DNA from 2 places in the Arthrobacter sp. Cza30 genome. Region 2 is predicted to be linked to the other one. Evidence: riboswitches for the same ligand, from Rfam matches in the RefSeq annotation. Region 2 holds a riboswitch; the other holds the start of a gene.
What was found. Region 2 has a riboswitch for thiamine pyrophosphate ahead of AC5RVZ_RS06355 (ECF transporter S component). Riboswitches for the same ligand answer to the same signal wherever they lie in the genome.
Positions count from the first base shown of each region.

Region 1 (7,407 bases), on a different contig from region 2:
CATCGGCGAGATCGGTGGGGTCGGTGCGTCCGAACAGCAGGATCGTCGGCAGTCCCAGCGCGAGGACGCGCACGCACACCGCGAGGGCGAGCGCGATGGAGTCGTCGCTGATCGTGGCGTACCAGAACGACCAGTGCACCGTTCCACCGGGCTCGGCGTACAGCAGCATGCTGACACCGGCCACCGGCGCGAAGATGAGGATCGGCAGCATCCGCTTCGTCACCGTCGATACCGGCAGACCCGTCAGCGGGATGCAGCACAGCTGGAGGGCGATCGCGGCCAGGGCGCTCACGACATCGATCGAGGCGAGGAGCGGGATCGACAGCACGAGGGCCAGCACGATCTTGGTCACCGGGTTCACGCCGTCGAGCCACGGGGTGACAGGCGACCGGCTCTCGGTGCGGACTTGCACCGCGGTCACGGCATGCTCCCCGCCGGGACGGCGGTTCCCAGGTCGATGCGGTGGCCGCCGAGGTGGTGCCGGACCTCCTCGTCGTGCGTGACGGCGACGACGCTCGTGCCCGAGGCGATCTGGGCCTGCAGGAGGCGCACCAGCTCGATCCAGCCGCGGCGATCCTGACCGAAGGTGGGCTCGTCGAGAACGATCACCGGCGGCGCGTCGGCGAGCGCGGTCGCCACCGACAGCCGACGCTTCTGGCCACCCGACAGCGTGAACGGGTTGGCCGCCGCGAGCGGTGCCAGGTGCAGCCGCTCGAGCAGGTCGTCCACGATCGCGGCCACCGCCGGCGCGTTCAGGCCCCGGGAGCGCGGACCGATCGCGAGCTCGTCCCGCACGGTCGAGGCGAGGAACTGGTGCTCGGGCTCCTGGAACACCGTGCCGATGCGGGTCAGCAGCTCGCGGGACTTCCAGCGCGAGGGGCGCCGGCCGGACCGCGCCGCGAGCTCGGGTGCGGCGATCACCTCCCCGGCCGCCTCGGGCAGGAGCCCCGCGAGCGTCAGGGCGAGCGTGGACTTGCCCGCTCCGTTCGGGCCGGTGACGACCGTCGCGGCGGCACGGGGGACGCGCACGTCCAGTCCTTCGCGCACGACGGCGCGTCCGTCGCGCGAGATGGACAGAGCGGATGCCTCCAGCACGGCGTCGGCGGCCGGCGCGGCCGGGTGCAGCACCGGCAGCTCGAGCGGATGCCCCGGCACCCACACGCCCGCCGACGCCAGCGTCGCGCCGTGGCGGGCGAACACCTCGTCAGGTCGGCCGTCGGCGAGGAGGCCGCCCTCGGCACCCACGACCAGCACGCGATCCATGAGGTCGACCCATACCGGGGTGCGGTGCTCGATGACCACGAGGGTCGCACCGGTCTCCGCCACGGCGCGCGCCACGGATTCCCGCACGTCGCGAACGCCCTCGGGATCGAGGTTGGCGGTCGGTTCGTCCAGAAGCAGCACGCCGGGACGCATGGCCAGCACCCCGGCCAGAGCCAGTCGCTGCTTCTGCCCGCCCGACAGGGCCTTCGTCGGATGCGTCAGCGGCACGCGGAGCCCGACCGCGTCGAGCGCCTCGCGCACGCGCGCCGGGATCTCGGCCGCCGGGACGCCGAGGTTCTCGCAGCCGAACGCGACGTCGTCACCGACACGTGAGAGCACCACCCCGGCGTCCGGATCCTGCAGCACGAGCCCCACACGACCGCGCTGCGCTTCGGCGCGGTGGCCGTCGACGAGCAGCGAGCCGGTCTCGTCGCCTTCGTCGGCACCGCCGAGAAGGCCCGCGATGCCGGCGAGCAGCGTCGATTTGCCCGCACCGGACGCGCCGAGCAGCAGCACGCGCTCGCCGGGCTCGATCGTGAAGGACACATCGCGCACGGCCGGTGCACGACGCCCGGCGTAGCGCCATCCCCAGCCCGCCGCCGTGATGCGGGCCGGGCGGGTGGTCGGCATGTCAGACCTCGCGGCGCGCTTCGCGTCCGGCCGCGAAGCGGTTCAGCGCCCCCGTCGCCGCGAGCGCCCGCACCGCGGCCCATCCGACGACGCCGGCGAGCACCGCCCCGGACGCCAGCACCGACCCGAGGTAGATGAGGTTGAACTCCAGCGTCTTCAGGATGTTCGGCGAGCTGCCGTAGAACAGCTCGAAGATCCACGCGGCCGCAGCGGCGCCCGCGCCGGCGAGGATCGCCACCGGAAGAGTGAACCGCCGGTACAGGAACAGCGCGAAGATGAGCTCCGCGCCGAGCCCCTGCACGAGGCCGGAGAGAACAGTGGACACGCCCCACACGTTCCCGATGAGCATCGACACGATCGCGGCGATCACCTCGACCAGCAGCGCGGCTCCCGGCTTGCGGATGACCAGGCCGCCGATCACGCCGCCGATGAGCCAGATGCCCACGGCGATCCCGCCGAGGCCGGGGGTCAAGCCGTCCATCGCGGTGAACCAGGCATAGCCGACGGTGTTCCAGGCCCAGAACACCAGGCCCAGGGCGACGCCGAGGACGGCGGCCACCACGATGTCGACGACGCGCCAGCGGTAGCGGTTCGTCGGGGTCTTCCCGCCGCGAGCGGAGTCGACGGTGGACGTGGACGTGTGCATATGAACTCCTCCCTGCGCCGGCATGATCCGGATCAGGTTCGACGGTCGAAGCGTGGATCGCTTCCTCTCAGCCCGGCTCACCGGACTCCCGTGGTTGTGGCCTCGAGTATACCGCCGCGCGTGCGGGGTATCTTGAGCGAGTGACACTGGACGACGCTCCCCCGCGCACGCGCCGCGAACGGCGCGCGCGGACGGGTGCGATCCCGGTCCTGTCCGGCGACGCGGCGCAGGGAGAGGCGGCCCCGCCCCGGCAGTCGGACACCGCGGACACCGCGCATCCGGCGCGCAGCGCGGCGCCCGCCGCTGCCGGCGACACCGGGCTCACCGTCGCGTCGCCGCCGGTGCCGGCGGCGACGGCCACCGACACCGCCACGGACGCCTCGATCGGCACCGGCTCCCTCTCGGCACCCGAGTCCCCCGCCGGCGCCGCCACCGCGGCGTTCCGGCCCGCCGAGGTCGTCAGCCGGCCTCGGGCATTGGCGTGGGTCGACGGGAGCACTGTCGGCCGGATGCCGGCTCCGGGCGACCTCACCGCGGCAGCGAGTCCCTACGTGCCCGTCGAGAAGGACCTGCTCGCGAACGCGCCGCGCCGCTCGCCGCTGCGAGCGGGGGTCATCGCCCCGGTGGCGGTCATCGCGGGCCTCCTCGGCGCCTACTCCGGCACCACGCTCCTGTGGCCGCTGCACGCGGTCGCGCCCACCGTGACCGCCGTGCAGGTGCAGCCGGCGGCGGCGCCGGCGGCCGCGCTGACGTGGCCTGCCGAAGGCAGTGCGGCGGTGGCGGTGGACGGCTTCCCCGGCGCCGTGGCCTCCGCGACGGACCCCGACGCGATCGCGAGCATCACCAAGGTCGTGACGGCGCTGGTCGTCCTCGACGAGATGCCGCTGTCGCCCGGCGAGCAGGGTCCGGAGTTCCGCTTCACCGCCGCCGACAGCACCCGCTACTGGCAGTACCGTGCGAACGGCGAGTCGGCGCTCGACGTTCCCGTCGGGGGCGTCCTGACGCAGTATCAGATGCTCGAAGGCATGCTGATCGGCTCGGCGAACAACTACGCCGACCGTCTGGCGCAGAACCTCTGGCCCTCGGATGCCGTCTTCGCGTCCGCTGCTCGCGCGTGGCTGGAGTCGCACGGTGTCCCCGGCGTGACGGTCGTGGAGCCGACCGGCATGGACCCGGGCAATGCCGCCAGCCCGGAGGCGCTCATCGCCCTCGCGCAGAAGGCGCTGGCCAATCCCGTCATCGCCGAGATCGTGGCGAAGCCGTCGGTGCAGCTGCCCGGCGCCGGACTCGTCGAGAACACCAACGGCCTCCTCGCCGACCCGGGCGTCCTGGGCATCAAGACCGGCACGCTCGACGCGTGGAACCTGCTGTCGGCCAAGGACGTCGCGATCGGCGACACCACCGTGCGTCTGTTCGCGTCGGTGCTCGGCCAGCCGGACGACGCTGCGCGGCTCGCCGCCAGCCGGGATCTCTACGCCCAGCTGGAGCAGGACCTGCAGCTGGAGCCGTCGGTGACGGAGGGCAGCGTCGCAGGGTACGTCGAGACGCGGTGGGGCGAGAAGGTCGAGATCGTCACCGCCGAGGACGCGTCGGTGGTGCTGTGGAACGGGCAGGCGGGCACCGTCACGACCACCTTCGACCTCGGCGACGACCGCGACGCCGGTGAGACGGTCGGCTCCCTCGATGTCGCCGGCCCGGTCGACACCGCGACGGTGGACCTCCGGCTCGCGGACGACGTCGCCGACCCGTCGCCGTGGTGGCGACTCACCCATCCGCTGGACCTGTTCGGCCTGAACGACTGACGAGGGGTTCCCTCGTTCCGCCGGCGGTTTTCGGACGTCAGGCGAAGCGCACGGTCTGCTGCAGGCGGGTGCGCACGTCGAAGACCTCGTTGCCGCCGATGTCGCGGGCGCCGGTGATCCCGCGCCGCAGCACGGTGGCCAGGGCGCTGCGGGAGACCACCGCGACGCGCACCCCGCGCACCTTGCCGATCTCCTCGATCGCATCCAGCACGTCGTCATCGGGGAGCACGACGATCGCGCCGCTGAAGCGGACCCCTGCGGCCCGCGCGATCACCCGCATCCGTGCGAGCAGCTGCGCGACCGGGGCACCGGGAACGCCGTCGCCGACGAACTCGCCGCGGCGGATCCGCACCGGCCCGCCGAAGTCCTCCGAGAGGATGCCGTAGAGGCCGCTCGGACCGAGCACGATGTGGTCGATCTTCGCGTCGGCGTCGGCATCCCGCCCCACGGCCGCGACGTCATGCCACACCGTGTAGCCCATCCCGAGGTCGGCGACGATGCGCGCGGTCGCCTCCTCGGCGAGCGCGTCGGCCAGAAGGCGGCGCAGATGCTGCGGAGCCGACCGCACCAGCGCGGGGTCGTACGGATCCTCCAGCGCCACACCGCGGCCGACCCACTCGCGCATCAGATCCAGATAGCGCTCGCGTCGCCAGCCGCCGGGATGCCCGTACGACCGGGCCCGGGGTCGTGTGTCGGTGCGCGCCGCCGGCGGGCGCCAGCTCTCGCCGGACGACCCGGACCACTGCGCCGCCGGGGTGTCGCCGAAGCCGTGACCCCGGTCGTAGGCCGCCCGCGCCTCCGGCGTTCCGATGAGCTCCCATGCACGCTGCACCTGGATGAAGAGCGCCGCGTCGCCGCCGGTGTCCGGGTGCGTCTGCCGCAGGCGCAGGCGGTACGCGCGCCGAAGCGTCTCATCGTCCGCGTCCGGCTCCACCGCGAGCACCTCGTAGGCCGAGGCCGACAACGGACTGTCGAACACGCGCACCCTCCCGCTTTCCGCCGCCTTCGCGGCCGGACTCAGGGTACGCCACGGGCCCGGAGGCGGCTCTCAGCCTCGATCGCGCAGCCGGCTCAGCGTCTTTCGTTGCGACGCGCATACGCGGCGGCGCTGCGACTGGACAGGGCCAGCAGGATCAGGATGTCCAGGCTCAGGGAGAAGTAGGTCCCCTCCACCTGGATCTCCTGCCCCTGCGCCCACCACGCGAAGAACGACGTGCTGATCGAGATCGCCGCGATGACCATCACGATGACACGCGCGGGGTTGCGCCCGAGGTAGACGAACACCGCCAGCAGCAGGTCGATCGCGAGGACCGTGCCGCCGGCGGCGAGCACGAACCACAACGCGGCCTGCGCCCCCTCGGGCGAGGGGTCGAAGCCGTCCAGCAGCGAGTCGGCGTCGTCGATCAGCGAGTCCCAGCCCGCTGCGATGCCCACGAGCACGACGATCCCCGCGATCACTCGCACCAGGACCAGGGCGGCACCGGCGACCGTCGTCACCGGCCGCTTCATGTCGGGGTCGTAGCCGGTGGGGACCAGCAGCCGCGTGGCCGGCTCGTACGCGGGGCGCTTGTGGGGCGTGGGCTCCCGGGCGGGCGGGGTCGCCTCCGGCCGGGGGTCGCTCATGCGTGCACCGCCTCGAGGGCGCGGACGTCCACGATCGGCAGGTCGCCGTCGGTGCGGATGCTGTCGCCCCCGCCGTTGCGGGCGTGGTAGCCGGTCGCGAAGTCCTCGATGACGTCGACGACGACGCGAGGGTCGGCATCCCGCAGCGATGCGACGATGTGGTCGCGCTCGACGTCGGTGTCGGCGTCGATGCGGTGCGTCACCTGCAAGGTGAACAGCGACAGTCCGACGCTGGTGTCGAACGTGCCGGCGGCGAGCCAGTCTACGCGGCGTCCGCCCGGCAGCAGCCAGCCGTCGGGGCACTGCCAGAACCGGACATGATGACGCTGCGCGGGATTGCCCGAGACCTCCTGCTGATAGGCGAAGTCCTGCTGCCGGCCGAACAGGAACAGCGGGCTGACGGGCGCCTCGTCGTAGCTGCGGCGACGCAGGGTCGAGGTGATGAGGCGCCATGAGGACGCGAGGGTCACGTCGTCCGCGCGTGTCCATCCGGCGGCGCGCATCGCCGCCTCGATCTGCTCGCCCCGGCCGAGGAAGGCGATGTTGACCGGATCGCCGAGCAGACCGTCACTCGTGCGTGCCCGGCCGATGAAGTAGTCCGGCACGTAGACGGTCGTGAGGATGCGATGCAGGCGCGGCAGCACGAGGTAGGCCAGCAGTACCCAGAACACGACGAAGAACGGGATGCCCCACCAGCCGATGCGGAACGTCTCTGTGAAGCTCAGGTACGCCAGCCACACCGACGCGAGACCGGCGAAGACGAAGAAGAACCAGTCGATCGCGATCCCGATCGAATACGGGCGACGACGCGGCTCCCGGTTCATCACGCCTCGCGATCAATCCCAGAGCGGCCTGTCGGGCTGATGCGCCAGAGCGGAGTCCGCGACGTCCGGTGGGAGCTCGGCGAGGGTCGGCGGCTGCCAGCGCGGGGAGCGGTCCTTGTCGATCACCTGCGCCCGGATCCCCTCTCGGAGGTCCGGCTGCGTCGTGGCGAACCACATCACAAGGCCGTACTCCTGCGCGAGGACGTCGCGCAGCCCCGCCAGCTCGCGGGAGCGACGGACGGATGCCAGCGTCACGGCCAGGCCCGTCGGCGAGAGCTGCTCGAGCAGGTCGGCGGTCTCGGATGCCTCGGCCTCCGGTCGCTCCCGCAGGCGCTCGATGATCTGCGGGACGGTGTCGGCGGCGAACGCGTCGTCGATCCACTCCCGTGCGCGGGCCAGTCGTGACGGCGGCGGCGTGTCGTCGAAGAGCAGCACGAGCTCGGTGGGGCTGGACGGGTCCGCGCGCGTCTCGAAGGCGTCGCGGAGGTCGCCGAGGCTGTCCGAGTGGACGAAGTGATCCGCGAAGCCGGCGTCGATCGCATCCGAGGCGTCCATGGTCGAACCCGTCAGTCCGAGGTACTCGCCCAGCCGGCCGGGTGCGCGCGCCAGCAGCCACGTC
Region 1 is NZ_JBNHGA010000001.1:219,871-227,277, reverse strand. Features, by position in the region: gene AC5RVZ_RS00935 (energy-coupling factor transporter transmembrane component T family protein) at 1-421, opposite strand, end outside; gene AC5RVZ_RS00930 (ABC transporter ATP-binding protein) at 418-1,893, opposite strand; gene AC5RVZ_RS00925 (ECF transporter S component) at 1,895-2,539, opposite strand; TPP riboswitch at 2,530-2,641, opposite strand; gene AC5RVZ_RS00920 (D-alanyl-D-alanine carboxypeptidase family protein) at 2,680-4,341, shown strand; gene AC5RVZ_RS00915 (DnaJ domain-containing protein) at 4,379-5,320, opposite strand; gene AC5RVZ_RS00910 (hypothetical protein) at 5,413-5,964, opposite strand; gene AC5RVZ_RS00905 (LssY C-terminal domain-containing protein) at 5,961-6,788, opposite strand; gene AC5RVZ_RS00900 (enoyl-CoA hydratase/isomerase family protein) at 6,801-7,407, opposite strand, start outside.
Region 1: linked by a shared signal. The riboswitch ahead of AC5RVZ_RS00925 (ECF transporter S component) and the one ahead of AC5RVZ_RS06355 (ECF transporter S component) in region 2 are both predicted to bind thiamine pyrophosphate.

Region 2 (7,407 bases):
GATGACCGCCCCGCCCAGCACCACCCACACATCCACCATGCTGTAGGTGGATTCGCGCGCCCAGGTCCGGGGCCCGGCGCCGAAGCCGCGGGCCTCCATCGCGACGGCCAGCCGGGTGGCCCGGCGGATGGCCTGCACGATCAGGCCGAACGCCTGGCCCGCGAACGCGCCCGCCTTGGCCAGCGGCCGGTTCTCCGCCCCGACACCGCGGGCGCGGCGCGCCAAACCGAGGGTGCGCCATTCCTCCACCAGCAGCCCCACCAACCGCATGGCGGCCAGCGCTCCCAGCACGAACCGGTGGGGCAGCTTCAGCTTCTGCGCCAAGGCGTCCGCCAGGTCCGTCGGGTCGGTCGTCAGGAGCAGGAAAATGCCCGGCAGCGCAACGGCGAGCGACCGCAGGCCGATGGCAACGCCGCCGGCCACCGAGTCCTCCGTGAAGATCAGCGGACCGAACCGGAACAGCACGGCCCCGGTCTTCTCGGCCAGCAAGGCCGTTGCCCAGGCCCCGACGGCAGACGCCGCCAGCAGCGGCCAGCCTCGCTTCAGCAGCAGCCACGGGCTGACACCCAGCACGGGCATCAGCAACAGTTCCGCGGCCAGCACCACGGAGGCGCTGACCCAGTCCACACTGAGCATGACCACCACGGTGACCAGGGCGGCGGCGGCCAGCTTCGATACCGGGTTGGCGCGGCTGAACGGGGAGGCGGCCAGCCGGGGGTTCATCAGGTCCATACTCATGCTGCCCTCCCAAGCGGCTGGGCCGGGCGGACGCCGCCGTCAGCCACCCGGACGCCGGCGCCGCCGAGCGCGGCGGTGAAGTCGTCGTCGTGCGTCACCGAGACTACGCTCCGGCCCTCGGCCACCAGCTCGGCCAGCAGCGTGACCAGTTCGGCCCAGGTGTTGGCGTCCTGTCCGAAGGTCGGCTCGTCCAGCATCAGGATGTCCGGGCCGGTGGCCAGCATGGTGGCTACCGACAGCCTGCGTTTCTCCCCGCCGGAGAGGGTGAACGGGTTGGCCTGCAGCAGGCGGGTCAGCCGGAGCCGCTCGGCGATCGTGTCCACCCGCCGCCGGACGCTCGCCTCGGGCAGTTTGGCCACGCGGCGCGGGCCGAATTCCAGTTCGTCGAGCACCGTGCCGGTGAGGAACTGGTGTTCCGGTTCCTGGAAAACGCTGCCGATCCGGGTCACCAGCTGCGCGGACTTCCACTTCGCCGGGGACAAGCCGGCACCGCGCTGCAACGCCGGCGTCGCCGAGAGATCCCCTCCCGCGGGTGCCAGCAGGCCGGCCAGGGTGAGGGCCAGGGTGGATTTGCCGGCACCGTTCGCGCCGGTGACGCTGAGGGCCTGCCCGGCCAACAGGTCCAGGTCCACCCCGCGCAGCACCGGCGCGGCTTTCCGGTTCCGCGACACGTCCAGTGCCGCCGCCCGCAGCAACGGGCCGCCCGGGGCCGGTGCCGCGGGCAGCTCCAGCCGCGGGGTATGACCGGGAACCCAGACGCCGGCCTCGATCAGCCGGGCGCGGGTGGCGCCTTCGGCGAGCACCTGGTCCGGCGGCCCGTCGGCCAGCACGCCGCCGCCGGCCGCGAGCACGATCACGCGGTCCACGACGTCCGCCCAGACCGCCACCCGATGCTCGACCACCACCAAGGTGGCGCCGGTGCGGTCCAGCACCCGGGCCACGGCGTCCCGTACTTCCCGCACCCCGGCGGGGTCCAGGTTTGCCGTCGGCTCATCCAGCAGCAGCAGCCCCGGCCGCATGGCCAGGACCGAGGCCAGCGCCAGCCGCTGTTTTTGGCCGCCGGACAGCGCCGACGTGGGATGGTCCAACGGGACGGCCAGGCCGACATCGGCCAGGGATTCACGGACCCGGTCCCAGATCAGCCCGCGCGGCAGCGACAGGTTCTCCGCCCCGAAGGCCACCTCGTCGCCGACCCGGGCCAGCACCAGCTGGCTCTCCGGATCCTGCAGCACGAGGCCGGCCCGGCCGCGGGCCTCGGAGGGACGCACCCCCGCCACGCTCAACCGGCCGGTCTCCTCGCCTTCGCCCTCGTCGCCGAGGACGCCGGCCATGGCGTGCAGCAGCGTGGACTTGCCGGCCCCGGAGGCGCCCAGCAGCAGGACCCGTTCGCCCGGGGCGATGCTGAAACTGGCCGCGCGCACCGCCGGATCCTTGCGGCCGGCATGCCGCCAGCCCCACCCCTCGGCGAGGACGGGCACCGGGCGGGGCGCCGCCGTCGTACTCTGCGCTCCCATTAAACGGCTCAGGCGTCTGCCGTGCGTCCCGCGGCGAAGGAGGACAGCGCACCCGTCTTCGCCAGGCCCCTGACCGCCAGCCACGGCAGCAGCCCGGCAATCACCACGCCGGACACGGCCGCGAAGCCCACGTAGGCGAGCTGCCATTCGGCGGCCCACAGCATGTTGTAGAGGATGTTCTCGCTGATCGACAGCGCCAGGCCTGCGCCCAGGCCGGCCAGCAGCGCCACGCCGAGATTAAACCTGCGGTACAGAAAGAGCAGGAAGACGACCTCGGCGCCCAGGCCCTGGATCAGGCCGGAGACCAGGACGGTCATGCCGAAGCTCGTGCCCAGCAGCGCGGAGACAACCGCCGCCAGCATCTCGCAGTAGATGGCGGCGCCGGGCTTGCGGATGATCAGCCCGCCCAGCACGCCCGCCATCAGCCAGCCGCCGGTGTACAGCCCGGCGGAAGGCGGGAAAGCTATGGTCAGGCCCTCGATCAGCGGCCAGCCCGCCGACCAGGCCCAGAAGATGACGCCGACGGCCACGGCGACCACCGAGGCAACGACGATGTCCACCACCCGCCAGCCGTAACGCTGCTTCCGGGCAGGGGTGGGCGTGGCGGGTGCATTCGAAACGGTACTCATGGAATCCTCCTGGTTGCAGGAGGGGAGGGCGGCCACGCGGCGCGCCCCGAGAACTCGACTCCCTTCGCCGGTACTAACCGGAGCAGGTTCGAGGGTCTGCGGTCTATCCGCACTCTCAGCGTCCCTCCCGGTCTCCGGTGTGCACCGGCCGGTCGGACGCTCCCCTGTCGTCACTAGATGCTGTCTGGCAGCACGTACCAGTCTACACTCGCCCGCAGCGGCGGGCATTCGGGCGCAGACCCCGGGAAAATGCACGAGGGCTTACGGCCCCGGCGGGTGCCGGGCAGTAGGCTGGGAACCGGAACAGCAGTTGAGACGGGGCTGCGGCCCCGGAAGGGAGCGGGCATGAGCGTTGTGTTGAGGCTCTTGGGCACACTGGTGAGTATCGGCGCGGGCCTGGCAGCCAGCCAGCTGCTGGGGCTTGTCTGGAAGATGGTCACCGGAAAAGATGCGCCCAAGAGCGACGATGACCTGGAGAACAGCCTGCGGGCGGCGGTGGCCTTCGCCGTGGTGTCCGGCACCGTGGCGCGGGTGATCCAGGTGCTGACCAAGCGCGCCACCGCCAAGGCGGTCATCCGCTACGACAAGACCCGGGAAATGGTCTAAGCGGTCCCTTGAGGATTCCGATGGGGGACGGGCCGCGGGCCCGTCCCCCATCGCGTTCTGGTCCCGGCCGCCGGCGCCCGCCCGCGGCCCGGTCCCCTTGGCCGGCAGGTTACGGAGCGTCCGCGGGCCCGGCGTCGTCCTGGTCGGTCCGCCCGGGAGCGGCCGCCGCCCCCGCGGTTCGCCGTTCCCCCGGCTTCCCGGCGTCCTGGCCGCCGGTGACAGCACGGCTGCCGGTGTCGGCACCGGCAGGCATGGCGTCATCGGATGACGCCACGGAATCTTCCTCCGCCGCCGCCTCCACCACCGCGTCGAGGTCGTCCACGCTGAGGATTTCCTTGCGCAGGTGTTTGGTGCGGTAGCCGGCCCGGCCCACCATGTGGGCGGACACCGGCACGGTCAGCAGCTGGAACAGCCAGGCTATGAGGAGTATGGGCACCGCCACCCAGCTGCGCAGCTGCAATCCCAGTCCCGTCAGCAGCAGCAGCAGGCCGAAGACCTGCGGCTTCGTGGCGGCGTGCATCCGCGAGAGCAGGTCCGGAAACCGCAGCAGGCCGATGGCCGCGGCCAGGGACATCCCCGCGCCGGCGATCAGGCAGACGGCGGTCCCGATGTCGAGGATCAAGTCAGTGTTCACGGGGCCGCCCGTCCGTCACGAAACGAGCCACGGCGACCGAGCCGATGAAGCCGACAACGCTGATGACGACAACCAGTGTCAGGTTGTTCATGTGGCCGCCGGCGGCCATGTCCACGATGAGTCCGGCGCAGACGATCGCCAGCAGCACGTCGATGGCCAGCAGCCGGTCCAGCAGCGACGGCCCGCGGGCCAGCCGGATCAGCGACAGTACAGCGGCCACGGCCAGCACCGCGCTCACGACGATTTGCGCAACCGGAATGATGTCCCCGTTCACACCGCACCTCCCCTGCCGGTACCTTCGGCCTTGACCATCGCCAGTTCTTCCTTCGTGCCCATCGTCCGGATCAGGCCGGCCTCGATCCGCCGCACCTGTGCGCGGAAACGCTCGGCGGCCTCCTCGGTGGCCACGTCGATCACGTGCAGGTACAGCGTGGACGTCGAGCGGTCCACGTCCACCACAAAGCTGCCGGGGATCAGCGAAATGGCGTGCCCGGTGGCAGTCACGAGCAGGTCCGAGCGGCTTCTCAGCCGGACCGCGACCACCGCGTTGCGCAGCGTCGGGCCGCGGGTCAGCGCCAGCCACAGGACTTGGACGCTTGCGACCGCGACCTGCCACACGAACGTGGCGGCGAAGATTGCCGCGGCCAGCGGATTGAAGCGCCCGCTGAGTTCGACCGGCGGCAGGTAGAACAGGTTCACGATGAGCAGCGCGATCAGCAGGCCGAAGATCAGGTTGCCCGGGCTGAAATCCTGCCACAGGGAGCCCCAGAGGATGACCAGCCAGGCCAGCAGCGGCAGCTCGACCCAGAGGGAGATGCGCGGTTTCCTCATTGGCCCCCCTCCTGCAGGGCGCCCTCACCCAGGACGGCCTCGACGTAGGGGGTGCGCTGCAGCATCTCGCGCGCCGCCTGGTCGCTGAGCTCGAACAGGGGCCCGGCGAACACCGTCAGGGCAACGCCCATCGCCACCAGCCCGACCGTCGGCCAGACCATGGGCAGCGGCAGCAACTGAACGATGCCCCGCCCGGTGAACCGCCCGTGCGGAGCGTTCTCCACGTGGCGGGTGGTCCGCAGCGCGGACCCGTCGGGCTTGGTAGCCACCAGGACCGGGTCCGGGTGCTCGGCGTCTTCCGGGCGGCGCCAGAACACGCGGTTCCAGACCCGTGCCATGGCCAGCAGGGTCAGCAGCGACGTGACCATGCTGCCCGCCACGAGCACCCAGGCGACCGGCGTGCCCAGTTCCACGCCGCCCTGCACCAGGCCGATCTTGCCCAGGAAGCCGGAGAAGGGCGGGATGCCGGCCAGGTTCATGGCCGGGACGAAGAACAGGATGGCCAGCAGCGGCGACAGCTTGGCCATGCCGCCCAGCCGGTCCATGTTCGTGGTTCCGCCGCGGCGTTCGATCAGGCCGGCCACCAGGAACAGGCTGGTCTGCACCGTAATGTGGTGCGCCACGTAATAGACCGCCGCGCCGAGCCCCACCACCGAGGACATGGCCAGGCCAAACACCATGTAGCCGATGTGGCTGACCAGCGTGAAAGAGAGCATGCGCTTGATGTCGATCTGGGCCACGGCCCCGAGGATGCCCACCACCATGGTCAGCACCGCCACGACCATCAGGAACGTGTTCAGCCGGTCGCCGGGGAACAGCAGGGTCTCCGTACGGATCATGGCGTAGACGCCCACCTTGGTGAGCAGGCCGGCGAACACCGCGGTAACCGGCGCCGGCGCCGTCGGATAGGAGTCGGGGAGCCAGAAGGACAGCGGGAATACCGCCGCCTTGATGCCGAAGGCCACCAGCAGCATCAGGTGCAGCGTCATCTGGGTGGCCGGATCCAACTGGCCGAGCTTGATCGCCAGGTCGGCCATGTTGATGGTCCCGGTGGCCGCGTAGATCATCGCGATGGAGACCAGGAACAGCACCGAGGAAATGACGCTGACGACGACGTATGTCACCCCGGCGCGGATCCGCGGGCTGGTGCCGCCCAGCGTCATCAGCACGTAGCTGGCCGTGAGCAGCATTTCGAAGCCGACGTACAGGTTGAACAGGTCGCCGGTCAGGAACGCGTTGGAAACCCCCGCCACCAGGATCAGGTAGGTCGGGTGGAAGATTGAGACCGGGCCTTCTTCGTCGCCGTCGGTCATGCCCTGCCCGGAGGCATACAGCAGCACCGCCAGGCTGACGGCGGAGGAGACCACCAGCATCAGGGCGGACAGCTCATCCACCACCAGGGTGATGCCAAAGGGGGGAAGCCAGCCGCCGAGGTTTACCGCCTGCGCGCCGTTGGTCCACGCCGAGGCCAGCAACACGGCTTCCAGTGCCAGCGTCACCGTGAGGGTGGTGGCACCGGTCCGGCGCTGGGCGTTGGGGTGGCGGATCAGCACGAATGCCAGGGCAGCACCCAACAGCGGCAGGACTACTGCCAGCGGCGCGAGGGTGGCGGCGTTCACTGCTTCCTCTCCATCCGTGACCTGGTGGTGGCTGGCGTTTCTTCGGCTTCGTCGGGCGGCACGAACTCGGTGGTCTCGGCCGGAATTTCCGCGTCGTCCTCGGCGTCGAAGGTGGGCTGGTTGGCCACCCGGCGGTCCTCGATGTCGTCCTGGACCTCGTCCTGCCGTCCCAGCACCCAGGAGCGGTAAATGATGGCCAGCATGAAGGCGGTGACGGCGAAGGAAATCACGATGGAGGTCAGGATCAATGCCTGCGGCAGCGGATCGCTGTAGGCGTCGGCGGGGATGTCACCGCCGAAAAGGGGTGCTAGGCCCGCGGGCCCGCCGGTGCTGAGCAGCAGCAGGTTGGCGCCGTTGGTGATGAGCATGAGGCCAAGCATGACCCGGGTCAGGCTGCGTTCGAGGATCAGGTAGACGCCCACGGCGAACAGTACGCCCATCACCAGCAGCAGCGTCAGGTTCACGGTCACCGGGACACCTCCTCCTCGATCGTTGCGGGTACTTGCAGTTCGGCGGCCTTGCGGCGGCCGTGGGTCCGTTCCTCGGTGCGTTCGTCGATTTCGGCGCCGAAGCTGCGCAGCACGTCCAGCACCAAACCCACCACCACCAGGTAGACCCCGATGTCGAAGATCGTCGAGGTGACGAATTTGTGGTCGCCGAAGACCGGGAGGCTGAATTCAAGGATCGCGCTCTGGAAGACCTGGCCGCCCAGGAAGAGCGGGACGACGGCGGTCAGCGCCGCGGCCCCAAGCCCCAGTCCGAGCAGCAGGCCGGCGCTGATGGGGGTGGCTTCGGCCAGCTCGATCCGTCCGCCGGCCAGATAGCGGACGGTCAGC
Region 2 is NZ_JBNHGA010000002.1:234,651-242,057, forward strand. Features, by position in the region: gene AC5RVZ_RS06345 (energy-coupling factor transporter transmembrane component T family protein) at 1-738, opposite strand, end outside; gene AC5RVZ_RS06350 (ABC transporter ATP-binding protein) at 735-2,252, opposite strand; gene AC5RVZ_RS06355 (ECF transporter S component) at 2,261-2,881, opposite strand; TPP riboswitch at 2,924-3,057, opposite strand; gene AC5RVZ_RS06360 (DUF4235 domain-containing protein) at 3,227-3,487, shown strand; gene mnhG (monovalent cation/H(+) antiporter subunit G) at 3,597-4,121, opposite strand; gene AC5RVZ_RS06370 (MrpF/PhaF family protein) at 4,111-4,395, opposite strand; gene AC5RVZ_RS06375 (Na+/H+ antiporter subunit E) at 4,392-4,952, opposite strand; gene AC5RVZ_RS06380 (Na+/H+ antiporter subunit D) at 4,949-6,571, opposite strand; gene AC5RVZ_RS06385 (Na(+)/H(+) antiporter subunit C) at 6,568-7,041, opposite strand; gene AC5RVZ_RS06390 (Na+/H+ antiporter subunit A) at 7,038-7,407, opposite strand, start outside.